Regions from separate parts of the Aquamicrobium sp. NLF2-7 genome, predicted to be linked through region 1. Evidence: predicted binding sites of a transcription regulator. Region 1 holds the regulator's gene; each other region holds the start of a gene.
The links. The regulator HrcA, encoded in region 1, represses chaperone genes, less so after heat shock. The targets are predictions, from matches to a motif close to GTTAGCACTCNCNNNNNGNGAGTGCTAAC.

Region 2: groES (co-chaperone GroES) is a predicted target of HrcA. The motif match lies at 1,240-1,268, and genes of this name have one in related genera.
Region 3: MIC97_RS14295 (co-chaperone GroES) is a predicted target of HrcA. The motif match lies at 676-704, and genes of this name have one in related genera.

Annotation. Positions count from the first base shown of each region.
Region 1 is NZ_JAKSED010000001.1:3,147,486-3,149,685, forward strand. It holds gene MIC97_RS15435 (sorbosone dehydrogenase family protein) at 1-545, opposite strand, end outside; gene hrcA (heat-inducible transcriptional repressor HrcA) at 700-1,791, opposite strand; gene rph (ribonuclease PH) at 1,932-2,200, shown strand, end outside.
Region 2 is NZ_JAKSED010000001.1:599,064-601,263, reverse strand. It holds gene groL (chaperonin GroEL) at 1-816, opposite strand, end outside; gene groES (co-chaperone GroES) at 885-1,181, opposite strand; gene MIC97_RS02980 (CAP domain-containing protein) at 1,348-1,890, opposite strand; gene MIC97_RS02975 (pilus assembly protein TadG-related protein) at 1,940-2,200, opposite strand, start outside.
Region 3 is NZ_JAKSED010000001.1:2,907,821-2,910,020, reverse strand. It holds gene MIC97_RS14305 (usg protein) at 1-150, opposite strand, end outside; gene MIC97_RS14300 (hypothetical protein) at 170-514, opposite strand; gene MIC97_RS14295 (co-chaperone GroES) at 855-1,169, shown strand; gene groL (chaperonin GroEL) at 1,226-2,200, shown strand, end outside.

The DNA of each region.
Region 1 (2,200 bases):
TCCGCGGAGAAGGCGAGGTCGCGGGTCCAGTGGGCTCCGGAAGGAAGCTCGGCAATGATGACCTCGGGTTCGGAAGAGGCTTCGAGGTCGCCGCTTTTGTAAGGGAAGCGAACGACGCTGTCGGTGTTGGCGACATAAACCCATTGCGGATCGTCGGCGGGATGGAAGGCGATGCCGTAGGGCTGGTTCAGCCCGCCGGCAAAGACGGAGTTTTGCACAGGCTGCGCGCTGCCGTCTTCTAGGCGATAGACCGACACCTGATCGGCGCCGGATTCGGCAACGAATATGTCGCCATTCGGGGCCACGCGCACGATACGCGGCCCGCCGAGGCCGGAAGCGATCATGTGTGCGGAAAAGCCCTGTGGCAGTTGGGGGCTGACATTTTCCGGCGGGCTGACCCGCCGCGCGCTGTTGGAGGTGGACTCTGTCGCAAAGGGAGCGGGAAGGTCCTGCGGCGTGAAATGCCGCCGAATGCCCGGCCTGTCGTCCCGCCAGCCGCCGAACGCTGCTTCGCCGGTCAGCGTCGCGCCGGTTTCCTGTCCCATCGCGGCAGTGCCCGCCAGCAGGACCGAAGCCGCCGCGACCCGTTTCATGAGGTGGATCATGCCGTCCTCCTTCCCCTGTCGACCCGTCAGGCGGCACTTTAGGAAAGCGGGCGCGGCGATGCATCACACGAGGGCGTGATGTGGCGCGCCTTTTTCAGCGCAGCATGCGCGAGACGAGCTGTGCGGTATAGTCGACCATCGGCACGATGCGGGCATAGTTGAGCCGCGTCGGGCCGATGACGCCGAGCGCGCCGACAACGCGCGCCTCCGCGTCGCGATAGGGCGCCACCACCAGCGACGATCCCGACAGTGAGAACAGCTTGTTCTCCGAGCCGATGAAGATGCGCACGCCGGGGCCCTCTTCGGCGAGGTTGAGCAATTGCAGTAGTCCGTCCTGCGTCTCCAGGTCATCGAACAGGTTTTTGAGCAGTTCCATGTCCGCCTGCGCGGTGATGTTTTCCAGAAGATTCGCCCGGCCGCGCACGATCAGCCGCGCCGGAAGGTCGCTTTCGGTTCCCGCCCACACCGCCAGCCCCTTTTCCACCAGCGCCTGCGACAGCGAATCGAGGGCCGCGCGCGTTTCTTCCTTGATGCGCGAGATTTCCGTGCGCGCCTCGGCCAGCGTGCGTCCGCGGATGTGGGCGTTGAGGAAGTTGGAGGCCTCGTGCAGTTGCGAGACGGTAACGCCCGCCGGCAGGTCGATGATGCGGTTTTCCACATCGCCGTTCTGCGAGACCAGCACGGTCAGCGCCTTTGTCGGCTCAAGCTGGATGAACTCGATGTGCTTGAGGGCCGCCTCGCTCTTGGCCGCCAGCACGACGCCCGCGCCGCGCGACATGCCGGACAGCAACTGGCTCGCCTCCGTCAGCATGTGTTCCAGTGAAGTATCGTTGCCCGAGGCCTTGATCTGCGCCTCGATGCTGCGCCGTTCCTCGTCGCCGAGGTCCCCGATCTCCATGAAGGCATCGACGAAGAAGCGCAGGCCCGCCTGCGTCGGCAGGCGCCCGGCCGAGACATGCGGCGCGTAGATCAGGCCCAGATGCTCCAGATCACTCATCACGTTGCGGATCGTGGCCGGCGACAATGTCGAGGGCAGGATGCGCGACAGGCTGCGCGACCCCACCGGCTCGCCGTCCTTCAGGTAGGAATCGACGAGACGCCGGAAGATCTCGCGCGAGCGCGTATCCAGCGACTGCCACTGTGATGGGGGAAGTGGCGGTGTCGGGGCTGAACTGTGCTTTGTCATGTCGTACCTCTATACAAAGGATATAGACGCGGCGGGCGCCAGTGCAAGCGAGCCGTTTTCCTTTGCGCAAGCAGCCGTGGAGGGCTACAAGCCCGCAAAATCTCAGGATCGGCAAAATCACAGGATTGGAAAGACACGACATGCGCCCCTCCAAACGCCAGCCAGACGAAATGCGCGCCATCTCCTTCGAGCGCGGCTTTTCAAAGCACGCCGAAGGTTCCTGCCTCGTGAAATTCGGCGATACCCATGTGCTGTGCACGGCAAGCCTCGAAGAGCGGGTGCCGGGCTGGATGCGCAATTCCGGCAAGGGCTGGGTCACGGCCGAATATGGCATGCTGCCGCGTTCGACGGGCGAGCGCATGCGCCGCGAGGCTTCCGCCGGAAAGCAGGGCGGGCGCACGCAGGAAAT
Region 2 (2,200 bases), 2.5 Mb from region 1:
CTTCAGGCCGCCGCGCAGCTTGTTGACGACCAGCGTGGCCAGAGCCTCGCCCTCGACGTCCTCGGCGATGATGACCAGCGGCTTGGAGGTCTGAACGACAGCCTCGAGCACCGGCAGCATTGCCTGAAGGTTGGAGAGCTTCTTCTCGTGGAGAAGGATGTAGGCGTCTTCCAGCTCAGCAACCATCTTGTCGGGGTTGGTGATGAAGTAAGGCGACAGGTAGCCGCGGTCGAACTGCATGCCTTCGACGACTTCCAGCTCGGTCTCGGCAGTCTTGGCTTCCTCGACGGTGATGACACCCTCGTTGCCGACCTTCTGCATGGCCTCGGCGATCATCTCGCCGATTTCCTTCTCGCCATTGGCGGAGATGGTGCCGACCTGCGCGACTTCCTCGGAAGTCTTGATCTTCTTGGCCTTCTTGACGAGGTCGGCAACGACTTCGCCCACGGCCAGATCGATACCGCGCTTCAGGTCCATCGGGTTCATGCCGGCGGCAACGGCCTTGTGGCCTTCCTGAACGATAGCCTGCGCCAGAACGGTCGCGGTGGTGGTGCCGTCACCGGCCTTGTCGTTGGTCTTGGAAGCGACTTCGCGAACGAGCTGGGCGCCCATGTTTTCGAACTTGTCTTCCAGCTCGATTTCCTTGGCGACGGAAACGCCGTCCTTGGTGATGCGCGGAGCGCCGAACGACTTGTCGATGACGACGTTGCGGCCCTTGGGACCGAGGGTGACCTTCACCGCGTCGGCGAGGATGTTGACACCGCGCAGCATGCGCTCGCGGGCGTCACGGGAGAATTTTACGTCTTTGGCAGCCATTGCTTACTCCTGGACCTTTGGTCCGAAATTCGGATTGCAGTGATTGTTGAAGAATGGGAACGGCCAGATCAGCCGATGATGCCCATGATGTCGGATTCCTTCATGATCAGAAGGTCTTCGCCATTGAGCTTGACTTCGGTGCCCGACCACTTGCCGAACAGGACGCGGTCGCCGGCCTTGACGTCGAGGGCGACGAGCTTGCCGCTTTCATCGCGGGCGCCCGAGCCCACAGCTACGACTTCGCCTTCCTGCGGCTTTTCCTTGGCGGTATCGGGGATGATGATGCCGCCAGCCGTCTTCTCTTCGGACTCGACCCGGCGAACGACCACACGGTCATGAAGCGGGCGGAACTTCGTCTTTGCCATTTGATTTCCTCGGTCACAATGATGAGAAAGAATTCCTCCGTCCGGCTTGACCGGACCTGTTAGCACTCGCTTTCGGAGAGTGCTAACGAGCCATGAGATAGTCAGCCCCCCGGACGGTGTCAAGAAGCGAGTGTCGTTTCTCTGCGAACAGAAAGGGCGGTCTCGGTCAGCTTGCCAGAATCATGGCCCAGTAGCGCCATTCCGGGCGCTCCGGCCGGGTTGCCCAGGCAAGGCCGAAGCGGCGAAAACGCCCGTCCAGCATGTTGCGGCGATGGGGCGGCGAATTCATCCACATATCGATGGCGCGGGGGGCATCCATGCGCCCTTCGGCAATATTCTCGGCCGCAGCGCCCCTGATGCCGTTGCTTTTGATCCGCGCCTGAAAATCTTTCCCGAAGCCGGTCGTATGGTTCATCCTGCCCGAGGCGGCCATATACTGCGCCTGTTGCAGGGCTGCCTGCTCCAGTTGGTGATCGGGCGAGACAAGCGCCAGGCCTTCGGCCGTGCGAATGCCATCCATCGTCTGGCGGGAAGCGGTCGATGCACCGCCTCCGGGACCATGCCGGGGCAGGGAACCGCAACCGGCAAGCGCTGTGAGAACCAGCGCGGCGCCGCCAGAGATCAGGTTTCGGCGGGCAGGACTGAATGAAATTTCATGGCGATTGGCAGGCAGAACAAAAGTCATGACGCCTGTAAGACCAATGATCATGGCTTTTGCCGGGCAGGCGTTTGAAATTCGAATCCTGCCCGGCAGAAGCTTACCTGGTTACGCGCAGATTGGACAACTCGTCCGCGATCTCGCGGAACGCATTGGACAGATCGTTGCCAGCCGCGTTCCAGAACAGCTTTGCCGGCTTGCTGGGATCCGTTGCATCGCGCCGATTGCGCGAGTCAGAAGAGCAGGTCTTCAGCCCGGTGATCTGTTCTTTGACCTTTGCGTCTTTTTTTGCTTCCGCCTCAAGATCAAGACCGACCGTCATGATCATGATGTTGGCTGCCTTCGCGTTCGCGCAAAGCTC
Region 3 (2,200 bases), 240 kb from region 1:
TTCGGGAAACTTCGGGGCAAGATCGTAATCCTGCCAGACATAGACCTGCAACAGGCTCGGGTGATCTGGAAGACGATAGTGGATTTCGGCTGTGGTCAGGCCGTAGCCTTCCATCTGCATCCGGAATTCACGACTGACGATCGCTGGCATATGTCTCTCCTTTGTCGTTTCATGCGTGAAGACGATGGTGATGGTCTGCGGATCCGCATACGGCATCGTCCGCCCCGATGTCGTCGCGATCAAGTCGCCGCAGCGCATCCATGATGACATCGAATGGGATGGGGCTTTCTGCGCCCGGCGGCTGGCGCAGTGCGGGCATCGATTCGACCGCGCATGCGTCGGATGCCCATGACGAGAGAATGGCGCGCTTTTCGCTGCGTTCGAGCGTGTCGTCGCGCAGCACATCCTCGGGATGCCTGTAGTGGCGCGCCGGCGACAGGAGCCGGTCGAGCGCAATGTCTTCGGCTCGTGGCGCGAGAGAGGGAATGATCGTCGAAAAATCGGCTCGGCGCATCGCTGTCCTCCTTCCGTTTTCAGCCGTTCCAAAAACTCCGTTTCGATCAGGACTCCGGACCGCACCTCCCGGCACGGCACAGAAGGAAGTTCGGCCAATCGAGCGAATTTTTCAAGTGCCCGGATGCTCGATGGTGTCAATTTCGGCTGCGATTACATCGCACTAGCAGTGAATGGCTGCGAGTGCCAAAAATTTTGCATTCCTCTCTTGAAATCGAAAATCGCCAAAACCAGATCGATACGCGCGTGACGCCGACAAGGGTTGCGCGGCCCCGCTCCGGTTCTCACCGGGCCGGAGCGGAGGGACCTCTCAAAATCTGTTTGTCCTTGAGGAGAACGATATGACGTTCCGTCCATTGCATGACCGTATCCTGGTTCGCCGCATCGAAGCCGACGAGAAAACCGCAGGCGGCATCATCATTCCCGATACCGCCAAGGAAAAGCCGAGCGAAGGCGAAGTGATCGCCGTCGGCCCCGGTGCCCGCGACGATGCGGGCAAGATCATTGAGCTCGACGTAAAGGTCGGCGACCGCATTCTGTTCGGCAAATGGTCCGGCACCGAGATCCGGCTCGACGGCGAAGACCTGCTCATCATGAAGGAAAGCGACGTGATGGGCGTGATCGAGCAGACCGCGACGCTGAAGAAGGCCGCCTGACGGATTCTTCGATCATCAACCAGTCAATGAAAACTGCCTATTGAAGGAGTGATCCAATGGCTGCCAAGGAAGTCAAGTTCAACACCGAAGCCCGCGAGAAGATGCTGCGCGGCGTCGACATTCTCGCCAATGCCGTCAAGGTGACGCTCGGGCCGAAGGGCCGCAACGTCGTCATCGACAAGTCGTTCGGCGCGCCGCGCATCACCAAGGACGGCGTTTCGGTCGCGAAGGAGATCGAGCTTGAGGACAAGTTCGAGAACATGGGCGCGCAGATGGTGCGCGAGGTGGCGAGTAAGACCAACGATCTCGCCGGCGACGGCACAACCACCGCGACCGTTCTGGCGCAGGCCATCGTCAAGGAAGGCGCGAAGGCCGTGGCCTCCGGTATGAACCCGATGGATTTGAAGCGCGGCATCGACAAGGCGGTGGATGCGGTTGTCGCCGAACTCAAGGCCAACGCCCGCAAGATTTCGAAGAACGACGAGATCGCGCAGGTCGGCACGATCTCGGCCAATGGCGATTCCGAGATAGGCCGCTTCCTCGCTGAGGCGATGCAGAAGGTCGGCAATGAGGGCGTCATCACGGTCGAAGAAGCCAAGACCGCCGAGACCGAGCTCGAGGTGGTCGAGGGCATGCAGTTCGACCGCGGCTATCTCTCGCCCTACTTCATCACCAATCAGGACAAGATGCGGGTCGAGTTCGAGGATCCCTATGTCCTTATCCATGAAAAGAAGCTTTCCAACCTTCAGGCCATGCTTCCCGTGCTCGAAGCTGTCGTCCAGTCCGGCAAGCCGCTCGTCATCATCGCCGAGGATGTCGAGGGCGAGGCGCTGGCCACGCTCGTCGTCAACCGTCTGCGCGGTGGCTTGAAGGTCGCGGCCGTCAAGGCGCCGGGCTTCGGCGACCGCCGCAAGGCCATGCTGGAGGACATCGCCATCCTCACCGGCGGCACGGCGATCAGTGAGGATCTCGGCATCAAGCTGGAGAATGTCACGCTGGAGATGCTCGGGCGCGCCAAGAAGGTGGTGATC